DNA from 3 places in the Peribacillus sp. NJ11 genome. Region 2 is predicted to be linked to each of the others. Evidence: riboswitches for the same ligand, from Rfam matches in the RefSeq annotation. Region 2 holds a riboswitch; each other region holds the start of a gene.
What was found. Region 2 has a riboswitch for cobalamin ahead of nikA (nickel ABC transporter substrate-binding protein). Riboswitches for the same ligand answer to the same signal wherever they lie in the genome.
Positions count from the first base shown of each region.

Region 1: it holds a riboswitch for cobalamin, as region 2 does, so the genes downstream of both, QUF86_RS21160 ((2Fe-2S) ferredoxin domain-containing protein) here and nikA (nickel ABC transporter substrate-binding protein) in region 2, are expected to answer to the same signal.
Region 3: it holds a riboswitch for cobalamin, as region 2 does, so the genes downstream of both, metE (5-methyltetrahydropteroyltriglutamate--homocysteine S-methyltransferase) here and nikA (nickel ABC transporter substrate-binding protein) in region 2, are expected to answer to the same signal.

Region 1 covers NZ_JAUCFO010000001.1:4,304,333-4,314,768, reverse strand. The annotation lists gene QUF86_RS21185 (energy-coupling factor ABC transporter ATP-binding protein) at 1-449, opposite strand, end outside; gene cbiQ (cobalt ECF transporter T component CbiQ) at 468-1,244, opposite strand; gene QUF86_RS21175 (energy-coupling factor ABC transporter substrate-binding protein) at 1,231-1,542, opposite strand; gene QUF86_RS21170 (energy-coupling factor ABC transporter permease) at 1,544-2,287, opposite strand; gene QUF86_RS21165 (hypothetical protein) at 2,321-2,479, opposite strand; cobalamin riboswitch at 2,463-2,658, opposite strand; cobalamin riboswitch at 2,864-3,052, shown strand; gene QUF86_RS21160 ((2Fe-2S) ferredoxin domain-containing protein) at 3,202-3,570, shown strand; gene cobJ (precorrin-3B C(17)-methyltransferase) at 3,585-5,240, shown strand; gene QUF86_RS21150 (sirohydrochlorin chelatase) at 5,259-6,203, shown strand; gene cobK (precorrin-6A reductase) at 6,200-6,967, shown strand; gene QUF86_RS21140 (precorrin-8X methylmutase) at 6,983-7,630, shown strand; gene QUF86_RS21135 (cobalt-precorrin-5B (C(1))-methyltransferase) at 7,636-8,769, shown strand; gene cbiE (precorrin-6y C5,15-methyltransferase (decarboxylating) subunit CbiE) at 8,732-9,946, shown strand; gene cobI (precorrin-2 C(20)-methyltransferase) at 9,939-10,436, shown strand, end outside.
Region 2 covers NZ_JAUCFO010000001.1:4,432,376-4,442,811, forward strand. The annotation lists gene QUF86_RS21705 (twin-arginine translocase TatA/TatE family subunit) at 1-88, opposite strand, end outside; gene QUF86_RS21710 (alkaline phosphatase D family protein) at 158-1,900, opposite strand; gene QUF86_RS21715 (beta-propeller fold lactonase family protein) at 2,784-4,046, shown strand; partial or broken gene QUF86_RS21720 (ATP-binding cassette domain-containing protein) at 4,646-5,122, opposite strand; gene QUF86_RS21725 (hypothetical protein) at 5,200-5,394, opposite strand; gene QUF86_RS21730 (hypothetical protein) at 5,324-5,545, opposite strand; gene nikC (nickel transporter permease) at 5,565-6,395, opposite strand; gene nikB (nickel ABC transporter permease) at 6,398-7,336, opposite strand; gene nikA (nickel ABC transporter substrate-binding protein) at 7,374-9,005, opposite strand; cobalamin riboswitch at 9,160-9,348, opposite strand; gene QUF86_RS21750 (aspartyl-phosphate phosphatase Spo0E family protein) at 9,940-10,107, shown strand.
Region 3 covers NZ_JAUCFO010000001.1:346,973-357,408, forward strand. The annotation lists gene perR (peroxide-responsive transcriptional repressor PerR) at 1-158, opposite strand, end outside; gene QUF86_RS01745 (D-2-hydroxyacid dehydrogenase) at 315-1,259, opposite strand; gene QUF86_RS01750 (aminopeptidase) at 1,394-2,518, opposite strand; gene bcp (thioredoxin-dependent thiol peroxidase) at 2,530-3,000, opposite strand; gene QUF86_RS01760 (potassium channel family protein) at 3,063-3,482, opposite strand; cobalamin riboswitch at 3,740-3,931, shown strand; gene metE (5-methyltetrahydropteroyltriglutamate--homocysteine S-methyltransferase) at 4,086-6,392, shown strand; gene QUF86_RS01770 (acyl-CoA thioesterase) at 6,389-6,877, shown strand; gene QUF86_RS01775 (ABC transporter permease) at 6,919-7,704, opposite strand; gene QUF86_RS01780 (ABC transporter permease) at 7,709-8,500, opposite strand; gene QUF86_RS01785 (ABC transporter ATP-binding protein) at 8,549-9,556, opposite strand; gene QUF86_RS01790 (hypothetical protein) at 9,708-10,028, shown strand; gene QUF86_RS01795 (glutamate-1-semialdehyde 2,1-aminomutase) at 10,172-10,436, shown strand, end outside.

The DNA of each region.
Region 1 (10,436 bases), 130 kb from region 2:
ACACGTTTTTTTTGCCCTAAGCTCAAAAAATGGGTAGGTTTGTCTTTCATTTCCGTTACTTCCGTTTGATCCATCGCCCATTGCACTTTCTCCTGGACTACATTTCTATCCCATCCTAAATTCATCGGTCCAAACGATATATCCTGTTGAACATTAGCGGAAAAAAGCTGGGAGTCGGGATCTTGAAAAACGATTCCGACTTGTTTTCGTAATGATAATAATGCTTTACGGTCATATTTCATTTTCTTGCCTTTAAATCTGATTGTTCCTGATGTTGGTTGTAAAAGACCATTTAAATGGAGGAATAGAGTCGATTTGCCGGCTCCATTATTGCCTAATAATGCAATCTTTTTACCTTGTTGAATCAGTAGTGAAAGATCTTTTATCGCGAACGTCCCATCTGCATATTGATGCGTGAGGCCCTCTATATTAAAGATATGCTCTTCCATTTTTGAATTGCCTCCAATTTACATATATCCATAAATAAGGATTAAACTTCCTAGTATTACAATGGCGATTAGCCAATTGCGTGAGGAAAAGGTGTAAGTATCCTCGATATAAGAAAGGTTATCCTGATATCCTCTTGCGTTCATGGCCATCGTCAATTGCCCAGAGCGCTGGAATACTCCCAAAAATAATGATGAGGTTAGTAACCCGAGAGATCGAATGCCTTGCCTTACCGAACCATATCCCAGTCGTGAAGCTTGTGCTAGGTGGATGGCCAAAGCTGTATCTAAAAAAATAAAGATGAAGCGATAGGTCAATTCTATTAGATCGATCAATAAGGAAGGCACTTTAAGTTTTCGCAGTACGGATAGAATGACGGTAATGGGTGTAGTCAAGGTTAAGAAATATAAACAGCTTATACTGCTAAATACGACAGTGATCAAATTGATCACTGTACCAATGCTGCCATCGCTGATGAAAATTTGCCAATTTCCGACTTTCCAGGACCACCAAATATTCGGCATCGAAGTAAATGTACTGGAGATAGAAAAAAGGATGGTAAGTGTGCCTGATAATAGAAAGAATCCTGGTAATAAGAGTAATTTCAGATAATACGAAAGCGGGATTTTTGCCACAAAAAGGATTAAAGCGCTCATCACCATAAAAGTGATGAGCGAAACGGCCAAATCCCTTACCGTTAACGAAAACAGCATAAGGGAGAGTGCAAAAATCATCTTTTCCAACGGATGTACATCCTTTAGCCCATTGAAATAGGCATATTTATCAATGAGTAACATGTTTCGATTTTTCGTTCATTTCTTGTTTGGTTTGTTTTTTCCTTTGTCTCATTACGCCAATGAAGTATCCAATGAAACCAGCTCCGATTGCAGCTTGCAGCGCAAATAATAAGCTCTCGGTTTCTGCACCTGGCGGCTCCCAAATACTATTGAACCAAGGCTTGTATTCCGGCTGGATTTTAGTGATGGCTTCTTCAGCTTCGCCGTCGGCACCGCCAAATTCCGTTCCTTGCTGGGTGATTAACGGTATGGTGGCAAGAATGACGACCAGGAAAAGCAGCAATAAACTTTTTTTCATGTTAACGGGCCTCCTTAGATAAAACTCGCAGCAATTTCAATTCGCCTAGATTGTATTTTTTTAGGAAATTCATCACAACCACTGTCAATAATCCCTCGCTGATTGCCAAGGGAATTTGGGTCAGGGCAAATATTCCTGCAAATTTATTGAATGAGGCCATGAATCCACCTACCTCGGATGGAAAAGCAAGTGCAAGTTGAACGGAAGTTACCACATAGGTTCCTAAATCGCCAAAAGCAGCTGCCAAGAAAACGGCCAGCGAAAAAGACCACCCCAATTTAGTTGCGCCCTTGAAGACAAAGTAAGCAATGAAAGGTCCGCATACAGCCATGGAAAATGCATTGGCCCCTAATGTCGTCAATCCACCGTGAGCCAGTAGAACAGCTTGAAATAATAGAACGATGGAGCCTAAGACACTCATGGCCAATGGCCCGAATAATATGGAACCTAAACCAACTCCGGTAGGGTGTGAAGAACTTCCAGTAACGGAAGGAATCTTCAAGGCAGATAATATGAATACGAATGCACCCGATAGACCGAGCATCATTTTTGTTTCTGGGTTTTCCCTTACTTTGGACCTAATGGACCGGTAACCCAAGATTAAAAATGGAAGGGTCACGGCCCACCAAAATATGGCCCATTCAATTGGTAAAAAGCCCTCCATGATATGCATGGCCATCGCACGTTTTGGGACAAGAAGCAGTAAAATGACAAAATAAAGAATTTTCCAATTGACTCTTTTCATTCTTTCTCCTTTCAACACCTTTAATTTTTCTGATCAAAACTTTAGAAGAAAAGCGGCGCCCAACATAAAAAGCACTTCTCTCAAAAGAAAGAAGTGCGTAATGAACAGGAATTTTGCAGCATAAACCAATATGGGCCATTCTGCCTGATCCGCACACCCATCCTCGTAGGTTGAAACAGTTTCACGCTTCATGGCAGGTCTCCTGGCTTAGGTTCATTGTCCCGTTACATCCTTCCCATCTCATTTGACAGTGGATTAATGTTAACGTAATAGGACTTCCCTTTACAGTGGCGGGACCGCTCCGGACTTTCACCGGCTTCCCTTTTAAGCTGAATTCCGAGAAATTCAACACCATAAAACTTATGTAATTATTTCGAAAATTCTCGTATAGTGTACCATAAAGAAATAATTCCAGCTACACTCTCTTTTTTTTTTTTTTTGACTAAGAATGCAGAGAGGAAAGGCTTATGGCTGGATTTACACTATTAAACTTTTCTAAACAGTCGGAATAAACTATTGAATTTTGCTAAAGTTGTTATATGATAGATAAGGTTAGCTATAATTGTATAATAAAACCAAATATTTCATTTTAAAAGTGCTCTTGTGTGAATTTCCAAGGGATAATAGGGAAATCGGTGAAAATCCGATGCAGCCCCCGCTACTGTAAACGCTGATGAATTGTCGATAACCACTGGCTTAAAGCCGGGAAGGGACAAAGTAAAATGAAGCGTAAGCCAGGAAACCTGCTTTTGAAATTGTATGATACTTTTCGGAGGGAAAGGTAGAAGGACTATGACGATTTTGGGAGATTCAGCATATTTGCGGAGGGCTCCTCATTCATATAGTTTTTTAAACCTTGACTCTTATGTTAAGGTTTTTTATTTTGCCTTTTCCCTGAACTCAGGAGGAAGAAGATGACTACTTGGAACTTGAAGGGTACAAATACGCATTTGTTGATTTGCAATGGAAGCAGTTGCATGAAAAAGGGCGGGGAAGAAGTAACTCAAGCGATTCGCGATGAAATTACTTCAAAGGGACTGGATTTGAAAATTCATACAACAAGGACACGCTGTAACGGAAGATGTAAGGATGCCTGCGTTGTGATTGCCTATCCCCAAGGGAAATGGTATAGAGTGGATACGCCTGATTTCGGTCGGGAGATTGTCAGCAATATCGAAGATGGGGAATATGTTCCACAGATGATCTACCAATTCAGTGATGGGGAAATGACGCCTAATCCGGATTTTCCTGCTCATACGGGTATTTCAAAGAACAAATCGTAAAAGGAGATGTCTTAATGAGTACAAACGGTAAATTATTCGTCGTGGGCTTTGGACCAGGGAATTTTGAACACATTACCAAACGTGCTGTCGAAGCCCTTCAAGAAAGTGACTACATCATTGGTTATAAAACTTATGTTGAACTCATTCAGGGACTGCTTACAGATCAAACGATCATTAGTACGGGGATGACTGAAGAGGTATCACGTGCTCAGGAAGCAGTAAAACAAGCGGAGTTGGGAAAAAAAGTGGCTGTCATTTCCAGTGGGGATGCCGGAGTGTACGGGATGGCAGGGTTGGTTTATGAAGTATTGATTGAAAAAGGTTGGAAAGAAGAAACTGGAGTGGGCATTGAAGTCATTCCTGGTATTTCTGCAATCAACTCTTGTGCGTCTTTACTTGGGGCACCAGTCATGCACGATTCGTGTACGATCAGCCTCAGTGATCATTTAACTCCTTGGGACCTAATCGCTAAAAGGGTGGAAGCAGCTGCAATGGCTGATTTTGTCATTGCGCTTTATAATCCGCGCAGCGGCAGGCGGACTAGGCAAATTGTTGAAACACAGAAAATTCTCCTTCGCTACCGTTCGCCAGATACACCTGTCGGGTTGGTGAAAAGTGCTTATCGCGATCGGCAGGATATTGTCATAACCAATTTGAAAGATATGTTGAATCACGATATTGGAATGTTGACCACCGTCATTATCGGTAATTCATCCACTTTTTTATACGATGACAAAATAATCACACCAAGAGGCTATCAGAGGAAATATACATTGAATTCGGAAAAGCAAACATTGAAGCCGCATCAGCGTCTGCAAAAAGAAGCGGAACCGTGGGCATTAGATCAAGAAGCCGATTCCATGCAAGAAACCTCTACGAAGTCTGCTGGAGGAGTTGGATTACTTACAAAAGCTCCAGAAAAGAAGTCCACTTCTTTTGAAATGGCAATGGAAGCCTTGTCAAGAGTGAAGGGTCAAACCGTTCAGCAATCCATTAAGCCGATTGTCCAGCAAAAAATGGAGTCGGTATTCGAACTTGCCGTAAGTCCAGGTGTGGCGAATAAACAATTCACTCCCAAACAAATGATGACACTTGCGGAAGTTGTCGGGGAAAAGGGAACGATGGAATACACGCCAAATCATAAGATCGTTTTAAAGATCCCGACAACGGACCCGGAAGTCATTACGGGGAAATTGCAATCAGCAAACTTTCTATTATCGCCGATTGGAGATGTACTGACGTTAAAAGCCTGTGATTTCTGTGATGGTGAAAAAGCGGAATCCATACCATATGCGGATGAAATACACCGGGTGCTTGGCGGAATGAAAATGCCTAAGGAACTGAACATCGGATTTAATGGGTGTGGAATGGCTTGTTATAGTGCCGTGATGGATGACATCGGGATTGTCTTCCGAAAAGGGAAGTTCGACTTATTTCTTGGAGCTAAACCGGTTGGAAGAACGGCCCATCCAGGTCAGCCGGTAGCTGAAGGCATTGAACCGGAACGGCTTGTTGAATTGATTACGGACATTGTCGGGGAGTATAAGCAAAATGCCCATCCAAATGAGCGGCTTTTTAAATACTTCAAACGTTCAAAAAAGATACAGAATTTTTCTTATCAGGACATTGCTCCCAAAATAAACATAGAGCCTGCGCCTTGTGAAGACTAATCAAGAGGGGGAAAGTAAATGAAAGCAGTTTTGTTTGTAGGACACGGAAGCCGCCTGGCTTCGGGAAACGAAGAAGTCGTTCATTTTATTAAAAATATGATTCCGGCAATGGATGACAGTTTTTTGGTAGAAACGTGCTTCCTGGAATTTGCGACACCGAATATATCAAAAGGCATTGATAATTGTGTAAAACGAGGGGCTACGGAAGTTATCGTCATACCGATCATTTTGTTGCATGCAGGACATTCGAAATTACATATCCCAGCTGAAATAGAGGATGGGAAAACCAAATATCCAGAAGTGAAATTCACATATGGTCAAACGATCGGGGTCCACCATGATGTATTGACGATCCTGACAGACCGACTTGAGGAAGCCGGCTTCGATACATCCTCGGAACAGGCTGAGACAGCAATATTGCTAATTGGCCGAGGGGGCAGTGATGCTGATGCAAATAGTGATATATATAAAATTTCACGATTATTATGGGAAAAATTAAACGTTAAATGGGTCGAAACAGCGTTCATGGGTGTAACAGACCCGCATGTTGATGAAGGCATTGAACGATGCATCCGGTTGGGGGCAAAAAAAATAGTGATGCTGCCATATTTCCTCTTCACGGGGGTGTTAATGGAAAGAATGGAGGATATGCTGAAAGGCTATCAAGAGCAATATCTTGATCGGGAATTTATTTTGGCGAAGTATTTTGGGTATCATCCAACCTTACAGAACATTCTGCAAGAACGAGTAATTGAAGCTAGTGAAGGCAGATCAAGTGGGGCACGTGATTTGGAAAACTATCGAAAATATGTCGAGGAACATGGACATGCCCACCATCATCACCATCACGACCATGACCACGACCATCACGACCATCACGACCATGACCATGACCATCATGACCACGACCATCATGACCACGACCATCAGCACGATGGGCAAGAGGTGGGTACGTCAAAATGATTTTGTTCTTGGCGGGTACAAGTGATGCGCGGGAATTAGCGATTGAGATGCAGCAGGTGGGATTCAAGGTTTTGGCAACTGTTGTAACCGAGTCGGCGGCGAAGAGTTTGCAAGATGCAGGGATATCCACCCGGATTGGCCGATTAACTGCAGAGGATATGACCTCTTTAATCTCTGAAAAAGGTTTTCAGGCTGTAGTTGATGCAAGTCACCCATTTGCGGAAGAAGCATCCAAAAACGCTCTTAACGGAGCAAAGGCAGCAAATGTTCCTTATATTCGTTATGAGCGTGAAAGCCAACGGTTTCAGAATGACAAATTGATAGTTGTCCGTGATTATGAGGAAGCTGCCAAGCTGGCTGCTGCAAAACGGGGAGTCATCATGCTCACGACCGGAAGTAAAACCCTAGCGGTGTTCGCAAAAGAATTGGTAGGGCTCGAGAATACCAGAGTCATAGCAAGAATGCTGCCACGCATGGATAATATGGAAAAATGTGCTCAGCTAGGCATTGAACAAAAAAATATCGTTGCGATTCAAGGTCCATTTTCCAAAGAATTAAATAAAGCCCTATATAAACAGTATGGCGTCACATTGATGATAACGAAAGAAAGTGGCAAGGTCGGTGCGGTTGATGAGAAATTGGAAGCCGCGTTGGAATGTGGAATAGAGACGATTATGATATCAAGGCCAGATGTTGACTATCAAAATGTTCATTCCAGTTTTAATCATGTCATTGCCGAGTTGAATAATCAGTTGAATAAATAATAGGAGGAATGCAAGATGGATTTTAAAACGGATTTCAAACCACTAACGGTAGATCCAGACAAAATATATGATTATAGTTTTTCAATGATAGCTGAAGAAATGGGCGATCATGATTTTTCTGAGGATGAATGGAAGATCGTCCGCCGGGTCATTCATGCTTCAGCTGATTTTGAATTGGGAAGAAGTGTCATCGTCCATCCAAATGCCATTCAAGCTGGTGTGGAAGCCATTCGCAAAGGGAGACATGTCATTGCGGATGTGCAAATGATCGAGAGCGGTACAGGCAAAAAAAGATTTCAAAAACACGGCGGGGACGTTCATTGCTACATTTCAGATCCAGATGTGATGGTCGAAGCAAAACGTTTGAATACGACAAGAGCGATCATTTCGATGCAAAAAGCCGTAAAGGAAAATGAAGGGGGCATTTATGCCATTGGCAATGCACCTACAGCTTTACTTGAGCTCATTCGCCTTATTAAAGAAGGGATTGCAAAGCCGGACTTAATTATTGGAATGCCTGTTGGGTTCGTTTCTGCAGCGGAATCGAAAGAGGAACTGGCTAAGATCACAGAAGTGCCATTCATTACGAATATTGGCCGAAAAGGTGGAAGTACTGTCACGGTTGCAGCATTGAACGCAATTTCCCTTTTAGCTGATAGTTAATAAACATGGAAAAGAAAGTAAAAAAAGATCCCTCACAAATGCGCCATGGGTATACGACGGGGGCATGTTCGACAGCCGTGACTAAAGCGGCATTGACCGCTTTGATAACGGGGGATGCCCTTGAGGAGGCTACGATTTCCTTGCCTATCGGCCGTGATGCCACTTTCACCATTGAGAGATATGATATATCGGAAAATTCGGTTAGTGCAGAAACGATTAAAGATGCCGGAGATGATCCAGATGCCACCCATTTGGCACATATCATTTCTACTGTCAGCTGGTCGGATGCACCTGGGATCATCTTGGATGGAGGGATTGGTGTGGGGCGAGTGACCAAACCCGGGCTTCCCGTTCCTGTAGGGGAAGCGGCCATTAATCCTGTACCGCGCAAAATGATATTAACCACTGTGCAACAAACCTTGGAAGAATTTAAGATTAATAGAGGAGTGAAAGTCGTTATCTCCGTGCCTGCAGGTGAAGAAATAGCGAAAAAAACATTAAATGGCCGCCTTGGGATTGTAGGAGGCATTTCCATTTTGGGAACAAGGGGCACCGTCGTCCCTTTTTCCAGTTCCGCCTATATGGCAAGTATCGTCCAGGCTATCAGTGTCGCCAAGGCGAGTGGGTGTGAGCATCTTGTCTTAACCACTGGCGGGCGCAGTGAAAAGTATGCAATGGGCCTTCTTCAGGATTTACCTGAGGAAGCCTTTATTGAAATGGGTGATTTTGTAGGCTTCTCACTTAAGCAATGTAAAAGGCAGGGAATTAAAAAGGTATCACTGATCGGTATGATGGGTAAATTTTCCAAAGTTGCCCAAGGTGTGATGATGGTGCATTCAAAAAGCGCTCCGGTCGACTTCGGTTTTCTATCGGAAATAGCCCAAAGCGTCGGAGCTGAAGATGATCTTGTTCTTGAAATCAAGAATGCAAATACAGCGTCACAAGTCGGGGATATGATGTCAGCAATCAATAATTTTGATTTTTTTAATAAACTATGTGAATCCTGCTGTCACTCTGCTATAAAGCAAGTGAAGGGTGGCATTGAAATGGAAACGGCGATTTATTCGTTGAAAGGACAATTACTGGGAAGGGCTGTTGGAATTGAGTCAATCGATGAAATTAATCGGGATAGGGGATAACGGTCAGGAAAGCTTACTGCCTCAATATGCCCAATGGATAGAAGAAAGTGAAGTGCTGGTCGGGGGTGAGAGGGTCTTATCCTTCTTTCCGAACTATTCCGGCAAGAAGATTGTCATAAAGGGCGGTTTGAAAAAAGTGGTAGAACAATTGCAGGATGAAACTCGTCCAACGGTTGTCTTGGCTTCCGGTGACCCATTGTTTTATGGAATGGGAGGCTATCTTTCCAGCAAAATCAACATGGAGGTTTACCCATATTTCAGTTCCATTCAGCTTGCTTTTGCAAAAATGGGTGAAAGCTGGCAAGATGCTTTTCTAGTTAGTGTTCATGGCCGCAGTATGAAAGGGCTAGCCCAAAGGATTGATGGGAAAGCGAAAGTTGCCTTGCTTACTGACATCGAAAATACTCCCAACCAACTGGCTAAATATCTCCTTTCATTCGGAATGACTGAATATCGGGCATTCGTGGCTGAAAATCTTCAAGGAGAAACTGAAAACTCAGGCTGGTATGAACTTGAGGAAATGATGGAGCGGGAATTCTCCCCGTTGAATGTGGTCATTTTGAAAAGAAAATCTGAAGGTCCAAGTTGGTCTTTAGGGATAGAAGATGAAGAATTTTCACAACGTAAGCCGGATAAAGGACTCATAACCAAAAAGGAAATTAGAGTATTAAGCCTGCATGCGCTGAAGCTCAGAAAAAACAGCATAGTTTGGGATGTTGGGACGTGTACGGGGTCAATGGCAATTGAAGCGGCTAAGCTTGCATCCGAAGGACAAATCTTCGCAATTGAAAAAAATGAGCCTGACTTAGAAAACTGTTATCAAAACCAACGTAAATTCCGTACCGATATAACAGCCATTCATGGTAAAGCTCCGCAAGGATTGGAAACTTTTCCAGATCCTGATGCGATCTTTATTGGGGGGACTGGCGGCGAAATGGTAGATCTAATCAATACTTGCTGTAAACGGCTAAAAGAGGGCGGCAGGATCGTTCTAAATGCTGCAACGATTGAGAATCTTTACCGGGCTAATGAGGCATTTGCGGAAGCTGGTTTTCACACTTCCATCATGCATGCGCAAATTTCCCGAAGTAAGCCAATATTGGGAATGAACAGATTTGTACCACTTAATCCGGTTTATATCATTACTGCACAAAGAAAGGAAGACATGAATGAGTAATCTTGGTACATTATATGGCCTTGGCGTTGGCCCGGGCGATCCAGAGCTAATTACAGTAAAGGCATTTCGCGTGATTCAGGAATCTCCGGTCATTGCATATCCAAAAAAAAGAAAAGGCAGTAAAAGCTACGCCCACCGCATCGTTGAGGTTTACATCCGTCCTGAAGAGAAGGATATGCTGGGCCTTGTTTTTCCGATGACGAAAGATCAAGCGATTTTGGATCGGGAATGGAACGGAACGGTTGAAAAGGTTTGGCAAAAGTTATACGAAGGAAAAGATGTTGCTTTCGTTACGGAAGGTGATCCTCTTTTATATAGTACGTTCATACATATGATGAAATTGATGCAGGAGCTGCATCCCGAAGTCGAAATCAAGACAGTCCCGGGTATTTCTTCGTTTAATGGATCGGCGTCAAGGTTGGGCATCGCTTTGGCGGATGGTGATGATCATGTCGCGATTGTTCCGGCAAGGGATGATTATGAAGCGATG
Region 2 (10,436 bases):
CGATTTCCGGCAGCTTGGACGGTCCAAAAATAATCAGTGCAATCACGAGGACGATGACTAGACCGGGTATCCCTATATTAGAAAGCATTCTTATTCACTCCTTTGATCTTCTCATTTTTCTTTATCATATCCTTGTCAAGCATCATGATTGTTCCTATCAATTAGTGACTTTACCCTGCTTGTTCATTCTTTGTTTTTCATGTGCGCGATTATGGGCACGTGTCCGATCTTCCTCGACTTCGTTCGTTTTTTGTACACCTTCCATAACTGCTGCTGATGCAACCTTTCGCAACCCAGTTTGATCTTTATCAAAAACAAAGGAGGCTCTTGTCGATATATCTGCACCTGGTTCTGTCACGAATGGGACTACACGGTAGTCCGCCTTCCATTGTTCTGGTGTTACTTTGCAACGGACATATCCCCGATAATCATTAAAGAACTTTATATGTGGATTTTGACTTAGTATTTTATCCGTATCCGCACGCTTATCTGCTCCATTTCCACCAGATGTAATGGATGTGCCGACAAACTCCACTCCGAAAAGCTTTGAATTTGGATCATTAAAATCCGTCTTTAAATTGGCCGCCCAGCTTGCATGTACATCACCGGTCAAAACAACCAAATTTTCCAGGTTGTTACTTTTTATTACATCAATCAAACGATCGCGTGCAGCCGGGTAACCATCCCAAGAATCCATACTGAATTTGGGAGCGGTAGGTGTTCCATAATTCCGTTGTGAAAAGAAAATCTGCTGCGGCAGTACATTCCACTTCGTTTTTGATTTCGAAAGATTATCAGTTAGCCACTGTTCCTGTTCTGGACCTAGTAATGTTCGTTTCGGATCAAGTGACTCAGGCGTTTGCGGTGAACTGACATCGCCGTTTGCCTGATCATCCCGGTATTGACGTGAATCCAGTACAAAGAAAGAGGCCAGGTCTCCATAAGTGAAATTTCTGTATAACCGCATATCCGCTCCCTTAGGCAATGACGATTTACGAAGGGGCATATGCTCATAGTAAGCCTGATAAGCGGCTGCCCTTCTCTTGATGAATGCTTCAACCGATTGTCCTTTTTCCGGGATGACATTTGCATAATTGTTCTCAACTTCATGATCATCCCAAGTCACGACCCATGGGAAAGCCGCGTGTGCCGCCTTTAAATGGGTATCAGAGCGGTATTGAGCGTATCTATTTCGATAATCCTCAAGCGTAATGATCTCCGGACCATTATGTACACGGACATTACCTGTTGAAGAAACATATTCATTTGCACCATATTCATATATGTAATCGCCAAGGTGAAAAACAATATCCAGATCTTCTTTTGCCAAATGTTTATACGCCGTATAATAACCATGCTCAAATTGCTGACATGAAACAAACGCGAATGACAAGCTCGAAACACTTGAACCTATTGACGGAAGTGTTTTCGTTTTCCCAGTCTGACTTACTTCCCCACCACTTTTAAAACGGTAAAAATAGACCTTATCAGGTTTTAACCCGCTTACTTCCACATGAACGGAATGGCCCAGTTCAGGCCTGGCTATTTCCTTGCCCTGTTGTACAATCTTTCTGAAATTCTCATCCTTTGCCACTTCCCATTTAACGGAAATGGCTTCTTGTGGCATTCCTCCGCCATTCAACGGATCAGGTGCCAACCTTGTCCATAAAACTACACTATCCGAGAGTGGATCACCTGAAGCTACACCGAGAGTAAATGGATAATCACTGAACTTCGGGGCTGCATTCACTTCAATCCCGCCCATTGATTGGGCAAGGGCAAGACCTAATGAAAGTCCGGCAAGCTTACTTGCTCCCTGGATAAAGTTCCGGCGGTCCATATTCTTACCTAATTCGCTCCAATTCTTGATTAAATCATCCATTGCTCTATCATTATTCATTGATCTTTCCCTCCTATTGTTTGAATCTGGTTCAAGTATAAAAGGACAATTTTAAAGGTGTATGAAGAAGTGTAAAAACAACACATACCCAATTAGGAATTTTCATGCAGGACTTATGGATCCCTTTGAACAAAAAAAGGAGCAGATTCACGCATACACTTACATAGACCTACAAACTTTTACAAACAACGACAGTCTTTCAACCTATTTTTCTTCATGAATCATTTATTTATTCGTTACAAATAACTGGGTTTAAGCTCAATTAGGATGCAGCAATTAATGCTTCATATTATTTGATAATCGTATTTAAAAACCGAAGGATACGATTATCGTTTAAGTTTTATTCACTTTTATCTGCGAATCATTTTCGTACCCTAAACAAGTTGGATAGTTTTCTGATTTTTAATAATTAGCACTCTTTGCTGATACCGAGTATTTGTTTGTTTCGCTTGACATTAACTTTCTTCAGAGCTGCAATACTCAATTATCATTTTTGGTCAAATTTTGTTAAGAGTCTATCACCATATCAAATTCTAATTAAAATGGGGACAATACAATTCACTCTACACATGAACCGCAAAATTTTTATTAATAATCAAACCAATATCCTCATCTATACGTTTATTTATAGTGAAGGGAGTCCGACTTGATTGAAATTTCAAAGGAAGGTGGTTAAGAACCAGCATATTGACAGGTATTCGATTCTCCTGTTCAACCATCTGGCTTAATGGATCATATTTTAACAATTATCAAGAAAAATATTTAACGAGGTGAAGAAATGTTGAAAAAAATGAAGTTTATTATTGTATGGATTATCGCCTTACTATTTATGGCTATTCTACCAAATGTAATTGGTGCTTCTTCTACTTTAGGTAAAATCCCAGTGTCAGAGATAGGCTTTGACAGCCACATCACCAACAATTCCCTTGCCGTAAGTCCGGATGAGCAAATAGCGGTTGTCTCAGACAGCCGTGAACAATCCGTACTAGTCTACGATCTTACCAAGGGCAAGTTGCGCAAAAAGATCGGCGGCTTTGGTTCACCGAGAAATATTGTGTTTATTGATGGAGGCTCAGAATTTGTCGTCTCAGACAGCACGCTCGGTATGCTTCGTTTTTACAGAACAAAAAACTTCACCTTGAAAGATGAAGTCGCCGTTGGTCCAGGTGCATTCGGGACTGCTGTCAGCCCTGATGGAAAGACATTATATGTGAACAATCAAGCACACAGTTCCGTCACTGTCGTGGATTTGGAAACACGAAAACCGATGGCAGTCATTACCGGTTTCGCCCAACCAAGACAGGGCATTAAAGTCTCTCCAGATGGAAAATACATCTTTGTCACGAACTTTCAAGGAGATAAAGTAACCGTCGTTGAAGCCGCAACACAGAAAATCATTCGTGAAATATCAGGATTCTCTATGATTCGCGGAATCTCGATCACCGCTGATGGAAGTACATTGTATGCCGCGAACAGCGGACGTAACAGCATTTCTGCAGTTGATACCCTAGACGGCAATATAAAGAGTGAAATCAAAGTGGGGCGTGAACCATATGGTGCTGCTCTTTCGCCTGATAACAAGCTCCTTTTTGCAAGCAATAAAACTGACAATACGATCGACGTAATCAATATAGCTGATCACCGTGTAGTTAAAACAATTGACGGTTTCAACGAACCAAGACAAGCAATTGTCTTTAGCCACGACGGGGAACGGGCTTATGTATTAAATCGGGATCTCTCTATTGCGCGTGTGAATGTTAAAACCTTCTCCATCACGGATATAATTCAGGATGAGTCAAAAAAGTACAAGCTTAAAACGCTAAGATCAAACAAAGTAGGGAAATATTTAGCAGACCAAGATGGAATGACACTTTATTATTTCACAAAAGATGATTCTAGCGTCAGTAATTGCAAAGGTCAATGTAGTGAAATTTGGCCGACTTTCCATGCAGATAACATCATCACCACTAGAGGTTTCGATAAAAAAGAGTTTAAAACAATCATAAGAGATGACGGTCAAAAGCAAACAACGTATAAAGGGCATCCACTTTATTACTTTGTGAAAGATAAGCAGGCAGGTGATATAAATGGACAAGGCGTCAATAATGTCTGGTTTGTTTTAGGCAAAAAGGTTTTTGAGGAATAATTATTTAGTTTTGCACAAAATGATAGAAAACTCTAAAAAAAAACATTCATATAATGAACAGAAGAAAAAAAAGGTTTGTGTTTCACAAATAATGGTCCTAGGGTATAATAAATGTCACTTTTTTATTCTGGAATTTGCATAGCGCATATTTTCCGTAAAAAACTACCGAGAACCCCTTATACAAAAACTGATTTTTAATGAAGTACCGTTATACCAAATCGAATAAGCTGTTGCTGTTGAATAAAGATTGTTAATAATAGTTTCTTATTCTTGAATAAAAATCTAATAAATCAAAGCCACCTTCTAGGTGGCTTTGATTTATTAGAATAAGGTACAGGTTTATAATCTTCATTAAATCCCTACTTGATGGTGATAGGTTCTGCCGACAAAACACAGATATTATACGCTATCGCGTTTCTCACTATAGACCCCATTAAAGAATAAAACGGTTCTTAGTTTATTGATAATAGCCACGGAGAAGGGAATCCCATATAGATATCCCAGTAAAATAGATGGAATGGCTTTAAACCGGTGTTAAACCCCTGATTTTTCAGATATTTCATTACCAACCTAATTTCCACATCACAACCTATAACGTATCACAATATTCCCGGATATGTAGGCAACACAGAAGACAATAACTTTTTAGAAACAGGATGTTTTAATCGTTCAAGTTGTTCCATATCTTCCAACCATTCTACAACCTCACCCTTGTACATTACCGCTAGATGGTCTGCGATGTAATTGACAGCCTGTAAATCATGAGAAATAAAGAGATATGAAAGTTGAAACTCTTCTTTTAATTGTGCCAAAAACTTTAATATCTGTACTTGAACTAGAACATCTAGAGCACTTACAGCCTCATCAAGTATAATTAACTTTGGCTTTAAGGCAATCGCTCTTGCGATATTGATTCTTTGTAACTGCCCTCCACTGAACTGATATGGGTATTTATGAATATCTTCCTGGCATAACCCAACAATCTCCAAAAGCTTTCTTACTTTCTTTTTCACTTGAACAGACGAGAGCCTTTCGTAATTCCTTATCGGCTCAGCAATGATTTCCCCTATAGTTAGTCTAGGGTTAACAGCGCTATAACAATCTTAAAAAACAACTTGCAGATTTCGCCGTACCTCCTTTAATTCTTTTTCTTTTAAACAATAAAGACTCTTCCCCAGAATAATTTTGCCCAGATTGGGTTTTGCATAATCATTGCGATTTCACTGCCCCGTACTTTCTTTATGTCTTCAATGGAAACATTTAAAAGGTCTATATTATTAAACTTGATGCTCCCTTGCACCACCTTTGCCTTGTCTGGTAAAAGATTTAGCAAAGACATGCATGTCATCGTTTTCCCTGATCCACTTTCTCCGACAATGCCCAACACTTTCCCAGCCTCGAGTTAAAAAACTGACATCATTGACAGCCTGAGTCACTCCATACGGTGTCGATACAATAACCTTCAAATTTTCTACAGTTAGAATGGGGTGTTGTCCCATCTTCCATCCATCCTCCCTTCTATTCCTTTTTTAGGTCTAGAGCATCCCTCAAAGCTTCGCCAAACAAGTTAAAAGCAAACACAACGATGAAGATCATCAACCCAGGGTAAAGCATCAATGAAGGGGTTTCTCTAAAAAATGGCTTACTATCATTGATCATCATTCCCCACTCTGCCTCTGGCGGTTGTATGCCTAGACCAAGAAAAGAGAGTCCAGAAATTGCTAAAATAACTCCTCCGATGTCCATAAAGATTAATACAACAACTTGAGAAATGATGGCAGGTAAAATATGTTTGATGACAATGACTCTCATTGGTGTCCCACATATTTTGGCTGCTAAGACAAAGTTTTGCTCCTTTACACTAAGAACCATTCCTCGAATGACGCGTGCATAAAAAACCCATTGGACAAGCACCATCGCCAAGATCAGATTGCCAAGACTCGGTCCTAAAATTCCGATTAAAGCTAAGGACAGCAGAAAGCTTGGAAATGCCATGAGAATGTCACACATTCTCATGAAGAGATAATCAACTTTACCCCCTATAAAGCCTGCATAAATACCAAGTGGGATACTAATAATCATCATTAATCCCATGACAAGGAAAGCTGTTCCCAACGAGGTTCGTGTTCCATAGATTAATCGGGACAATATACATCTCCCTAAATGATCAGTCCCCAATGGAAACTGAGAGGAGGGCCCTTGCAGCTTCTGAACGATATCAATCAAGTTCGGATCATTAGGAGCCAAAAAAGGAGCAAAAAGAGCCAATACTGTCAGGAAGGAAATAATCATGATACTGATCATCATGAGCATATGTGTCATCAGCATTCTTTTCATGTTTTGCACCATTCTTATTTCTCTCCTTCCCAGCGTATACGGGGATCCAGGAAAGAATAAGTAAGATCCACAAGAAGATTGCAGAGCACAAAGATCACACCCATAAACAATACACACCCCTGAATCATTGGATAATCTTGATTTAAAATAGATGTGACAAATAACTGTCCCATGCCGGGCCAAGAAAAAATTGTTTCAACAATGACCGCTCCGCTTAGCATGTTCCCGAAGCTCATTCCAAGTCCAGTTATCACAGGTAATAAGGACATTTTTAAGACATGTCTGATAACGATTAGTCTTTGGCGTAACCCTCTCACTCTAGCATACACAACGAATGGCTCATTCAAATTTCCTAGCATACTAGCTCGAAGCAATCGCATATACGTCCCTATATAGGCAAAGGCCAATGTCAAGGAAGGAAGCACTAGATGCGCCAAGGTCCCCCTTCCCAATACAGGAAATAAATCTAACTTTACAGATAAAAAATAGATCAAAAGAAACCCAAACCAAAAGGTTGGCATAGAGACACTTACAAAGGCTGCTATTCTGCTAAACTGATCAACAAATTTCCCCTTGTAAATAGCAGAAATCATGCCTATAGGTAAACTAATAACAACAATTAAGATAAGCGAAGCAAATGTTAATTGAACTGTTGGGAAGAAATGTATCACAATTTCTTCCCATACGGAGTTATTGGACACGTAAGACATCCCTAAATCCAATTGCAACACTTTTCCCAGCCATCCAAAATACTGGACATATAAAGGCTTGTTTAAACCAAGCTCAACTCGAAGGGCTGCCACTGTCTCATTCGTAGGAGGAATATGTGACGCCCTTAAGTAAGCTACTGCCGGATCTCCAGGAATTAAGTGAAGCAAGATAAAAGTAATGAGCGAAACTCCGAATAATATTGGAATTAAACTTGTGAGACGTTTAAAAATAAACCAACTCATGTAGCACTCCTTAAGTTGTTTTTAAGTATCCCCTATTTCAATTAACATCAATTGAAGTTAAAGGGACCTCAGCTTCTTGAGGTAAAAAATCTACTCCACTAATGTTTTTTTGATACACCGCTATATTAGACTGATAAGATATCGGTAAATAAATGGCTTGTTCGTGCAATGTCGTTAATATATCTGAATACAGTATTTTTCTATCTTCCTCGTCAGTAGTTAATAATACCTTCTTAATTTTCTGGTCTATTTCTTTTTTTACTGGCAACCCTAATTGAGCGTTATAATCTGGACTACCATTTTCCGAATTAGTCGTCATAGAAGCTAAATAGGAATGTGGATCAAACGGTACTGACCATGTTGCTGTAAATAATAAATCAAACTTACCTTGAAATGCCGTTGTCCAAAAAGTATTAGTTTCCTGACTGGTCAACTTAACATCTATTCCCAGTTTTCTAAAATCACCTTGTGTAAATTCTGCGATTGACTTTTGGATGTTATCTGTACTATTAAACAGTAATTCCAATTGCAATTCTTTTCCGTCTTTTTCTCTAAATGGTTTCCCCTTCACTTGTTTCCATCCAGCTTCATCCAATAACATTATTGCTTTTTCTGCATCATATTCATATGGCTCTATATTAATTTTCGTGTAAGGCAAAATAGGTGGAAACAAAGTATCAGCCTTTTTTTCCATACCATAAAAGATCTTATCGATAACAGCTTGTTTATTAAAAGCATGTTGGAGAGCTAACCGAACTTTAAGATCTTTAGTCGCTTCTCTGTTTGAGTTAAGAAGCAGCGTTCTTGTAGCTGTAGGTTCTGACAATTTGGTTTCATATTGCCCTGAATTCTTCAAAAATTGGAATGAATCTTGGCTGATGACCCCGTTTCCAAATATAAAGTCGAGTTCCTTTTTCTCAAAAGCTAACACTCTTGACTCTCCATCAGTAATGACTTTAACAACCACCTTATCTACTTTAGGCTTAGTGCCCCAATAATGTTCGTTCCTTTTGAAAACAGCAAACTCATTTTTCTTATACTCGCTCAATACCCACGGTCCTGTGCCAATCTGAGACTTGAGTCCGTCCTTAAATGTGTTTTGGCTGTCAGGAAAAGCAGCTTCTCCTACAAATCTCAAAGGTCTGATGTAAGTTAGTTCTTGAAGAGTTGGATAATACGCGTTGTTCAAAATAAGTTTAATAGTATATTCATCTATTATTTTTGTACCTTTGATTTGGTTAATTAATCCCACCCATTCATGTTGTTTGCGATTATCTAAAATGGTATCAAAGTTTTTCTTGACGATTGAAGCATTAAATAGCGAACCATCGGAAAATTTAACATCTTTTCTTAGATGGAATACATATTCTTTTCCATCTTTCGATATATCCCAGCTCTCCGCAAGCCAAGGCTGAATTTCTCCACCTTTACCGTAATAAACAAGGGATTCATATACCATAGCCTGGGAAAAAAACTCATTTGGAAAATATGTGTGTGGATTTAAGTCACCTATATCCCCAGGCCATGAAAAAGTAACAACTTTTTGCTTTTCATTATCTGATGTATTTTCTTGATCTATTGTTGTGTTGCTGCAACCTGTAACTAAGATTGTGAATATTACTAGTAGTCCAACAAAAGAATGGAATAAATTAGACCGTTTTATAAACATGCTTTCTCACCTTCAATTATGGAATTTTAACTATTTGAAAAATCACGAAATACAAAAAAGCATTTCCAACCAGATTTAAAGGTCAGAAATGCTTATATATTAAGAACAAATTCGTCTTCTAGCACTCTAACACCTCCCTATCTCCCGTAGGTTAACAGCATTTCTAGAACAGGCAGGTCTTCTGACTTAGGTTCATCATCTCCATGCGTCTTCCCGGATATTATCCAGTGACTTTCTTGCATAGGACTCACCCTTACAGCGGCGGGACCGTGCCGGATTTTGCACCGGCTTCCCTTTTAAATATTCGCTATTAAACGAATATACCCATTCCAATAAAATATGAAATTTTCCCTCATCTTCAGTAAAATATAGAGCTTGTCCATCTTAAAATTATTAAGTCAAAACCTTTTGATGCTTCTTAACACTTTAATAGTTTCATCTCTAATTAATTTTTGATAAACTCAGCAACTAATCATTTCCATCCTAGCAATAAACGAAAAACAGTTAGTAAAAAAGAGAATAAATATCTATTCTTAAGCATTTAACAAATATTAAAAACTCTCCTATATTATACGGTTTTACGATTACAACTCTCTAAAAATGGATATTAATTATATGAAAATAAAATCAAAAGTTTACCTAATACAAATTATATTCCTTATCGCAAATTTATGCCATATCAAATTAAGATCCTGATGTTTTTTAACGGTTCGTTTTGTACGGAGGCAATAATCTTATACATACAGTTATTTGTAACGACATATATGAATGATAGTGTGTAGATTTTTCATTTTCAGATTTGTATTGCCTCCCTCCCGAATAAGCTATTTTTTATAAGTGAACACTCACTTTTCATTTGAAAGCAACCTAATTTAGGTAATAATAGATTCATAAAAAAAAAAGAAAGTACTTGAGGGATTCTACATTGGAGAGTATGGAAGAATTACATGAAAAAATTGAGATATTGAGGAAAGAATTAATAACTACGGGATTGATATATGGATTTACTTCCTCAAAAACATTACATAAAAGCCAGGAACTAGATAAACTGTTGAATTTACTTGGGCATGAAAAAGAATCAATTGGTTTAGAATATGTCTAAAATCCGGAATGAAACCTGATTTGATTTTTCTACTAATACTTCATGGGATCATTACAACTGCAGGAACTATTACCCCCGGAGTTATTTTGAAATTACTTTTAATAATCACTGTGCAGTTCATGCAGCATATTTCCTTTACTTAATCACCTCGTATTCTTTTCTTGGACTCTTGGACTTATTTTTTCTGTAAAATTTATTTAAATGATCATCCCTTCTTACCTAATGCTTCTTAGTTTAGTTTTCTACGTTTTATTTTGTTTATTGGAATTGTGCCGTGAACAAATTGTTTAGGGTCATTTTGATCACATTCTTTCTCCCCATTAAAAAGC
Region 3 (10,436 bases), 4.1 Mb from region 2:
AACTTGCCTTCCAGCGCTTTATATATATCATCCGCGGTAGGGTGGGACATGGAGCTTATCAAATACTCAAGTATCGCATGGCGTTGAGGAGTTATTCTTACACCGGTATCTTTTAGGGAATCCAACGCTTCTTTTAACTGAACTTCAGACACCGTCATCCACCTCGTTTTCTCATTAAGTATGAATTCTTAAATTGTAATATTTATAATTAGTGTACCTTTTATTCGTTGAATTTGTCAATAATTCAATGGTTTTACCATTCTTTTTTATTTTATTCATCACCGCTTTGAATCTTTCCCATTTTCGTATTGTATTTAGTATCCCCTCGATAAGTCGATTACGTTGATGAAGTCTTTTCCAGCTTTCAGGTATTCACGCATGTTTTTTTCGAATATCGCAAAGGTTCTTGGTAAATATTCTCCGCTTTTACTTGAAAGATGCGGTGTGACCGTAACGTTTTCCATCTTCCAAAATGGATGCCCTTTTCCTAAAGGTTCCGGATCAAATACATCCAAGATGGCATGAGCCAATTCCCCTGCTTCCAATGCTTCGATCAACACTTCATCGTTAATAAGATCACCGCGGCCAATATTCACGAATACGGCGGTTTCTTTCATTGCTTTAAAGTGTTCTTTTTGCAGAAGGCCCTTGGTTTCGTCAGTACTTGGCAGGACGGATACGATGTAATCGGCGTCCGTTACGGCTTCCAATATATTATCCAGTGTATAAAGGTGATCGATGGACTCCACTGGCTTCCCGCTCCGGTTCACCCCCATTGTCGTCATCCTAAAGGCTTTCCCCAAACGGGCCACTTCTCCTCCAATTGCACCGGCACCAAGAATGAGCATCGTTTTGCCATTCAATTCCCCAACTTCAATTTTTCTATGCCACAGTTCTTCCCTTTCATTCTTCATAAGCTGTTTCAATTTCTTTTCATATTGTAAAAGCATCCCTATCGTATACTCGGCCATTGGGATTTTATGAATGCCTCTTGCGTTCGTCACCAAAATGCCGCGTTCCTCAATGGCTTTAAAAGGCATTAATTCCAATCCTGCACTCATGACCATTATCCATTTTAAGTTCGTCGCGTTCTCAACGATTTCTTCATTTAAATCCTCACCGTATGTAATCAAGATTTCCGCTTCATTAAGTGGCTCATCCGTCCATTCTTCTTGATAAATAAAGTTCAAATCAGGAAAAGCGTCCATCATCTTCGTTTGGATGCTTTCATTCGGAATGATTGTTGAAAGTATTAACATGTTTATCTCTCCCTTTTAATTAACATAAAAAAAACACGGGCTCTGTGTGTCCCGTGCAACTTTCTCTGAGGAGGTATTCCCTTAATAAAGCATATTCAGGTGTCCCCTTTTTGAGTTGGACAAAAGCCTTAGCCTTAATAAAAAAGGCTTTGTTTTAATGAATTTGGGTTTAATGCATGTAATTCAGGCAATATGAAAACACCATCCCTTCTGATCAGCACATCGTCAAAGTAGATGTCACCACCGCCATATTCAGGACGCTGGATCAAGACCATATCCCAGTGTATAGATGAACGGTTTCCATTATCCGCTTCTCCATAGGCAAGTCCCAGAGCCAAGTGCAGACTTCCGCTTATTTTCTCATCGAACAATGTATCGTCCATAGGTTCTAATATGTAAGGATTGATTCCAATTGCGAACTCCCCGATAAAACGGGACCCTTCATCGATATCCAGAATCCGGTTCATTTTGGCAGGTTGATTGGAAATGGCTTTAATGATTTTCCCCTTTTCAAGGTTTAATTCCATGTCACTAAAGGTGATTCCTTCATAGGTTGTGGGTGCGTTGAAGGATATCCTTCCATTGACGCTCTCTTTTATGGGTGCCGTAAACACTTCCCCATCAGGTAAATTCTTTTTTCCGGCACATATGATGGCCGGCATACCTTTGATGGAAAAAGTCAAATCTGTCCCCGGTGAAACGATCCTGACTTTGTCAGTCCGTTCCATCAATTGCTTTAACGGTTTCAATGCCGCCTCCATTTTCCCGTAATCCATAGTGCATACTTTGAAAAGGAAGTCTTGGTACCTGTCGAAGTTCATGCCGGCTTTTTGCGCTGATGCGTTGGTGGGATAATTAAGTAAGACCCACCGTCGGTTGTTTACATAGAAAAGAGTGGGAGAATTCATAGCTTCCCCTTGAATACGGTGCCTCTCGATGGGAACATCAGTCATTTCCACGTCGTTTTCTTCACTGGTGATGATGATGACCGCATCGATATCCGTATACTTCTTCAAAGCCCATTGCGATGATGTATCAAGTTGTTCCTTCACATTCCCTTGTAACAGATGTCGGCTAATCTCATCGTCTTCGAGTTCTATATATGGATAAGCACCCACTCTGTATATTTCATCAATCAGCTCTTTCAACAACGGTTTCGTGTTGATATGGCCCCGGATGAGGATTCTCTCTTTTGGCTGTAATTGTATCGAATGGTGAATCAGCCTGGCCGCAAGCTTCGTTATTCGTTCATCCTTCATCTGCCTGTCCCTTATTTTTCTAGGTCTCGAAGAGTTTCAAGCGCTTCTTCGACGTGGCCTTTGACTTTTACTTTACGCCATTCCTTGACTATTTTACCTGCCTTATCAATCAGGAAAGTTGAACGTTCAATGCCCATATATTCCTTGCCGAAATTCTTTTTCAATTGCCACACATCAAATGATTCAGCCGCTTCATGGTTTTCGTCAGCTAGCAGCAGAAAAGGCAATCCATGTTTTTCGATGAATTTTTCATGACGTGCCGCCGGATCTGGGCTGATACCAATGATGACAGCGTTCAATTCCTCGAATTGTTCATTGTGGTCCCGGAAATCACAGGCCTCCGTCGTGCATCCTGGCGTCATGTCTTTTGGATAAAAATATAAAACGATGTATTTCCCTTTAAAATCCGATAGGGAAACCATTTCACCATTGTTTGCAGGGAGTTGAAAATCAGGTGCTTTTTCTCCAATTTTAACAGTCATATTGAATCCTCCATTTCCTTCATTATGGTAAGAGTACCCAATAATCGAAAGAAACACAACTTTCATTTATCCTTCCTCTCTTTATGCTCCAGATCGATCACCGTCCGAATCACGAACGCTGCCGGGAGTGTGTACCCGATGAAAGCCTGAATGGTAGCTATCATCCTGCCCATGCCAATTGGGGCTATATCTCCATACCCTACAGAAAACATGGTCATTGCGCTAAAATAAAAAGAAGTCTTCAACTGTTCATAGAACGTGCCATCCAATCGATTGCCCATATCAAGAATCACCGAATGATTCTGAAGCTCGTATAATAAATAAATCAGTGCAAATCCAACTAATATCGTCGCATATAAATTGCCAAGCCACAGCATATCCTCCAGAGAAAACTTCTTTCCTCCCGACTCAACAAGAAATAACGTCCGAATGCTCATCACCATGCAAAAAATGATTCCTGCAATCAAGATGTAGAAAGTCATCCCCTACGCCCCATTTCAAAACGCTACTTCCTTTATACATACTCCCTGTCCTAACAATATATTCTTTTTTAGGAACAGACTTCAGCCTTATCACTCACACACCCTAAAGGCATTTGTCAAAAAACCGGGAACGTTTCCCGATTTTTTTCATGTTGACCCTTTTGGTCGGATATGTTAAGATTGTCTAAATTTTTATAATAGTTTTTATTTTATAAATATTTGGTGCCTGCAATCAGTTTATCAGCAGGTTTAGTGAAATTTCATATGTGGAAATAGGTTCCTAATTTTCATTAGGATTAAAAGGGAAGCCCGGTTTGATTCCGGCACGGTCCCGCCACTGTAATGGGAATGTTAGCGCCATCCAATATGCCACTGGTCCACGGATCGGGAAGGCTCGCTGCTAATGATATTCCCTAAGTCAGGAGACCTGCCTATTTCGACAACACTGTTTTAACCTACGGGAGATAGGGAGGTGTTAGGGACCTTATAATTATAAGGGGCATTCTGCATGTCTCTTTATTTTAAGCATTTCTAACTTTCTCTTTTTGACGGTTAGGGGTGCTTTTTTTATTGTTTTTAAACAAATCAAAGGAAATTAGGAGGATGAGAATTTTGAAAAGCAGTAATTTGGGGTACCCGCGAATCGGGGAAGATCGTGAATGGAAACGTACATTGGAAGCATATTGGTCCGGGAAAATCGATGAACCAAAATTCACGGCACAACTAAAAGCCATCCGATTAGGCAACTTACAAAAACAAAAAGATCAAGGCATTGATATCATTCCTGTCAACGACTTCACTTTCTATGATCAAATGCTCGATATGTCCGTCATGTTCGGTCTTGTTCCTGAACGTTACTCTGCCTATGGAGGCGGAAGCGTTCCCCTTTCCGTTTATTATTCAATGGCTCGCGGGAACAATGATGAGGTCGCTTCCGAAATGACGAAATGGTTCAATACGAACTATCACTATATCGTCCCTGAATTAAAACTGCCACAGCTGACTTTAACAGAAAATAAACCACTTGTAGCATATCGGGAAGCCAAGGAAAAGCTAGGGATTGAAACGAAGCCCGTGTTAATCGGACCTTATACTTTCATCTCCCTTTCCAAAGGCTTCAAAAAACAAGATATCCCTGGCATAATCCTGAGCCTGCTTCCCCTATATACGCAAATCCTGCAAGAGTTGGAGCAAGAAGGCGTGAAGTGGGTTCAAATGGACGAGCCTTCTCTTGTTTCATCCATTTCCAAAGATGATATGCAAACTGTTACTTACCTCTATGAAAAACTGAATGAAGCAGCACCAAACCTGAACATCATGCTGCAAACATACTTTGATGCCGTGGAACACTACCAAGAAGTCATCGAATTACCAGTTCAGGGAATCGGTCTTGATTTTGTACATGATAAAGGAAGGAATCTAAGTAATCTTGAAGCATCCGGCTTCCCGAAGGACAAAGTGCTTGGTGCAGGTGTGATAGATGGAAAAAATATTTGGCTTTCTGATTTATCGAAAAAGATTCAATTGATCGACACTCTAAAGAAAAAAGTAGCCGAAGACCAAATCTGGCTTCAACCCTCTTGTTCCCTGCTTCATGTTCCAGTGACCGTTCGTAATGAAACCGCCGTTTCAAAAGAAGTGAAAAAAACCCTTGCTTTTGCCGATGAGAAACTTGAAGAAATAACACTCTTGGTCAAAGGGAATAATCAGGGCTTTGAAGCAATCGCCGATAAGGTCGATGCTAATAAATTAACGGTTCAGACGTTAGCTAGTTCAAATGCACGGAATCATAAGAGTGTACAATCCAGTGTCGAAAAGGCTAAATCAGAGCATGTTGGACGTCAGCTTCCATTTAAAGGACGTTACCAAAAACAACAGGAATTTTTCAAATTGCCTTTTCTACCTTCAACAACGATCGGTAGTTTCCCCCAGACATTTGAAGTTAAGCAAGCACGCGGGAAATTCAAAAAAGGAGAATGGAGCGCTGCGCAATATGAAACATTCATTAACGAAGAAATCGGCAGGTGGATCGACATTCAAGAAGAAATCGGCTTGGACGTTCTCGTACACGGGGAATTCGAACGGACGGATATGGTTGAATACTTCGGTCATAAGTTAGGCGGATTTGTCTTTCTAGAAAAGGGCTGGGTACAATCCTATGGGTCTCGCTGCGTAAAACCACCAGTCATTTATGGTGACATCCATTTCATCGAACCGATGACAGTCAGGGAAAGTGTATACGCACAATCACTGACGAAGAAGACCGTAAAGGGAATGCTTACAGGTCCTGTCACGATTTTGAACTGGTCATTTGTCCGTGATGATATTTCCAGGGAGAATGTTTGCTACCAGCTGGCACTTGCTTTGGAAAAAGAAGTCATTGCATTGGAATCGGCTGGAATCAAAATGATCCAAGTTGATGAACCTGCACTTAGGGAAGGTCTACCATTGAAAAAAAGCGATCGCGATGAGTATTTGAACTGGGCTGTGAATTCGTTCTTGATATCCACATCAAGCGTGGAGGATACAACGCAAATTCACACGCATATGTGCTATTGCGACTTCAACAGTTTCATGGATGTCATTTCTTCCTTGGATGCCGATGTAATTTCCATCGAAACATCCCGTAGCCACGGAGAGCTTGCTTCCGCATTCGAGGAAAAAACGTATGAAAAAGGTATTGGCCTGGGTGTGTATGATATTCACAGTCCCCGAGTTCCAGCAGTGGAAGAAATGGTCGATATGATTGAACGGGGCATCAAAGTATTGGATAAAGACCAGTTTTGGATCAATCCCGACTGCGGCCTGAAAACAAGGGGTATCCCGGAAACCGTCGCTTCCCTGAAAAACATGGTCGAAGCAGCAATAATCGTCCGTGAAAATCTTTTAGCCCAAACAACAGGCAAATGATTGAAAAGGAAAGCGGCTTATCAAATGCCCATCCAACACAGCAATCACGGACTTTCCTAACCGACCTTGTTTTTCCACCGGATACGAATCATCATAATACCATCTTTGGCGGGAAAGTAATGGCTTATGTTGATAAAATAGCCTGTATTTCAGCTATGCGCCATTGCCGAAAACCCGTTGTGACTGCTTCAAGCGACTCTTTTGATTTTTTGGCCCCCATCAAGACAGGGGACGCAATTAACCTTGAAGCTTATGTCACTTGTGCCCATCGCACATCAATGGAGGTATTCGTGAAAGTGGAGCGTGAGAACTTATTAACAGGTGAAAAGCAGCTTACGGCACGCGCTTTTTTAACGATGCTGGCCATTGACGAATACGGTAAGCCGACAATCGTACCTCAGGTCATTCCGGAAACGGAAGAGGAAAAGCAGCAATATGTTCAAGCACAAGCAAGATATATTGAAAGAAAAAATAAACGCAAATAAACAAAAAACCCTTCAACATGAATACTGTTGAAGGGTTTTTTTTAGTTTCCTGCCCCACGGTACCTCTTCACTCCTTGATTCCATATGAAAACGGATATCATGAAAAAGGCAACCCCGATTACAGGTGTGGCAAATGCATATGCATACCACTCTTCTTTTCTAAGGAAATAAGATGCCGGATAAACACCAACAAACGCGAATGGCAGCACCCATGTAAGGATAAAACGAATGACCTTATTATAAATATCAACAGGATAGCGACCGTAGTTCCCGATATTGTACATCATTGGCATGATGGATGTTTTCGCATCCGACCAGAACCCAATGCTTGCTATCGCTACGAATATGGCTGCATAAGCAAGGGCCCCTCCTATTGCAAAAATGATGAAAAGAATCGGGTCATACCACGCAAGCTCCAGATCCAATGAAGCCCCCGAATAGAATATAATGATCAAACCGGTCACAACGCCAAACAACGATTCTAGCTCGATTCTTTCTAAGATGACTTGAAAGAGACTATGTATCGGTCTTGTTAATATCCGATCCATTTCACCTTTGACGATATAGCGATCATTAAAATCCCAGATGTTGAAAAAGGCTGAAAAAAGGGCGAATGGGATAAGGAAGAATCCATAAATGAATATGATTTCTTCACGGCTCCACCCGCTTAAAAATTGGGTATGTCCAAAAACGACTAAGATAAATACCAGATTCACGACCTGATTCAGCAGGTCAGATAGGATTTCGATGAAGAAATCGGCTCTATACTGCAATCTTGTTTTCATATACTGACTCACATATTGAAAAAACATCGATACATAAAACATCCCGTCAACCTCCTTGAATAATCAGCTGTTTTTTTGCGACTATCCATAAAAGCTGAATCGGTATTATAAGAATGATGCACCAAATTAACTGCTGTAAAAGCGCCATGCCAATTTCGCCTGAACTGTACCCGTTCGTAAAAATCATGCTTGGTACATAGCTGATCCCTTGAAAGGGCAAATATTTCATCACTTCCTGTGCCCATATCGGATAGAAACTGATGGGCAGCAGCAGACCGGAAAATAAATCAATGATAACCCTTTTAGCCCGGATTAATCCGGCATTATTATATAAGAAAAAGGTAGTGATTCCCGTCAATAAGTTAATTTGTGTATTGATGATGAAGCTGAACAGCAAGGAAATGCCGAATATCCCCCACGTAGCCGGCTCGTGTGGCAATTCAATAGGAAAAATGAAAGCTACCAGCAGCATTCCCGGAATCGAGAAGAAGAAGAAACGGAATATCCCCTCCCCAAGTCCTTGCATCGTTTTCATGCCTAAATAGTTATAAGGACGGATCATTTCAATGGCGACCTTGCCGTCCTTAATTTCAGTGGCGATTTCGCGGTCGATATTATTGAAATAAAAAGCACGCGCCATCCATGCAACAGCGACGTAGGTTGTCATCTGCATACTTGAAAGTCCTTCGATGGAGCTTTTTTCTCCATATATCGCATTCCATAAGAAATAATAAGCACCGATATTAATGCTATAAATTAAAATGCCGGTATAATAATCCGTTCGATACGCAAGCATCATCAAAAAACGCATGCGGATCATTGCAATATACTTCCCCATTGCCCTCCCCCTTCTTGATAGACACGTTGTTTCTTAATGATAAGAGAGTCAGACAGTGCCTTCTTCATAAATATTGCGAACAATCTCTTCAATGGACGTTTCATGGATTTTGATGTCCTTTATTTTAAAATGTGACACGACAGCTGAAACAAGCTGTGAAATATGATCACTTTCTTCTTTCAACAAGGCAATATAAGTTTGATTTTTCTCATCATAAACCCAGTTAGCAGTAAATGGGAGCGGTAAGGATTGCAATTCCTTCAATTCAATCGGCTCGATGAATTGAAAATGGATCTGTTTTTCCTCAGCCCAGTTATCTTTCAAACTCTGCAATTCCCCATCATATATGATTTGACCTTCATCAAGCATGATTACGCGCTCACACAATGCCTCAATGTCACCTAAATCATGGGTAGTCAAAAGGATTGTCGTATTATATTTCTCATTGATTTCTTTCAGGAACTCGCGAATTTTCATCTTCACGAGTACGTCAAGGCCTATTGTCGGCTCATCAAGGAACAGCAAAGGCGGATTGTGGATCAGTGCTGCCGCAAGCTCGCAGCGCATTCGCTGACCAAGTGAGAGTTTACGCACTGGTTTGTCCAGCAAAGGACCGATATCGAGCGTCCTGATGACATGTTCCATATGATCGTTATAATGTTCATCCGTTACTTTATAGACCTTTTTTAGCAGCCTAAAGGATTCCTGAACCGCAATATCCCACCAAAGCTGTGAGCGCTGACCAAATACGACTCCGATTGTTTGAGTGAACTTTTCCCTTTCCTTATGTGGATTCATGCCATTGACCGTGATTTCACCCGCTGTCGGTTCCAAAATACCTGTCAGCATTTTGATCGTGGTCGATTTTCCTGCACCATTTTCCCCAATATAAGCTACCATCTCACCCTTTTTTACAGTAAAATTGATATCATTGACGGCAGGGACGATTTTATAATTTCTTGTAAGTAAATCCCGGAAGGCACCCTTTAAGCCTGAACGGCTTGATGCCGACTTAAATTCCTTCCGAAGCTGTTTCACTTGAATTGCATCACTCATCCTGTTAAATCCTCCGTAATCTCTTGTCCTAATGAATTAGTTTATCCAACCTAACCCTTTTAGACAATAAAAATGCTTGGATGCCATCTACCATTTTCAGGGCGAATCCGACCGTTGTCACAGATACATATATAAAGGAGACGAGCATGCCATGAATATTAAAGAATTTTTACTATCCCAAATCGAAAAGGTCGTAATCGACCTTCGATACGACTTCCTTTATGAAGATGAATACGGAGAATTATTATGCCAGGTCATCCAAAGGGATTCCAGCGGATCGATTGAAAGCACCCCCATAAGTTTCCACATTCGCATTAATGAAGAAAAAGGAACCGGCCAACTTATCTATTACCAAGCCCAGGGCGAAATGAACCGCCAATCCTTCGACATCGAAAACCCTGCCACCATCTTGGACATTTTATCTTTCATAACCGGAGTTTTGGGGTCCGACCCCATTTCCCAAACAAAATGAAGGCCCAGGAATGCTGCTGCTCTAAGGCTGCTTCATTCCAACAGAGGCCGGATCACATTTCCTAGCCTTCCACCACAGATTTACGGACGGAAAAGTGCTATGATTAAGGTGAAATATGTTTATATTTTTAGGAGGTTTTAAGATTGGATTTTAGTAATTCGGAGCTTTTACATAAAGAGGCATTAGAACATATCGTTGGTGGGGTTAACAGCCCATCCCGTTCTTACAAAGCGGTAGGCGGCGGTTCACCAGTTGCAATGGATCATGCCAAAGGGGCTTATTTCTGGGATGTTGATGGCAATAAATATATCGATTATTTAGCTGCATATGGCCCGATCATAACAGGGCATGCCCATCCACATATTACGGAGGCAATCGTTAAAGCGGCAGAAACCGGCGTTTTATACG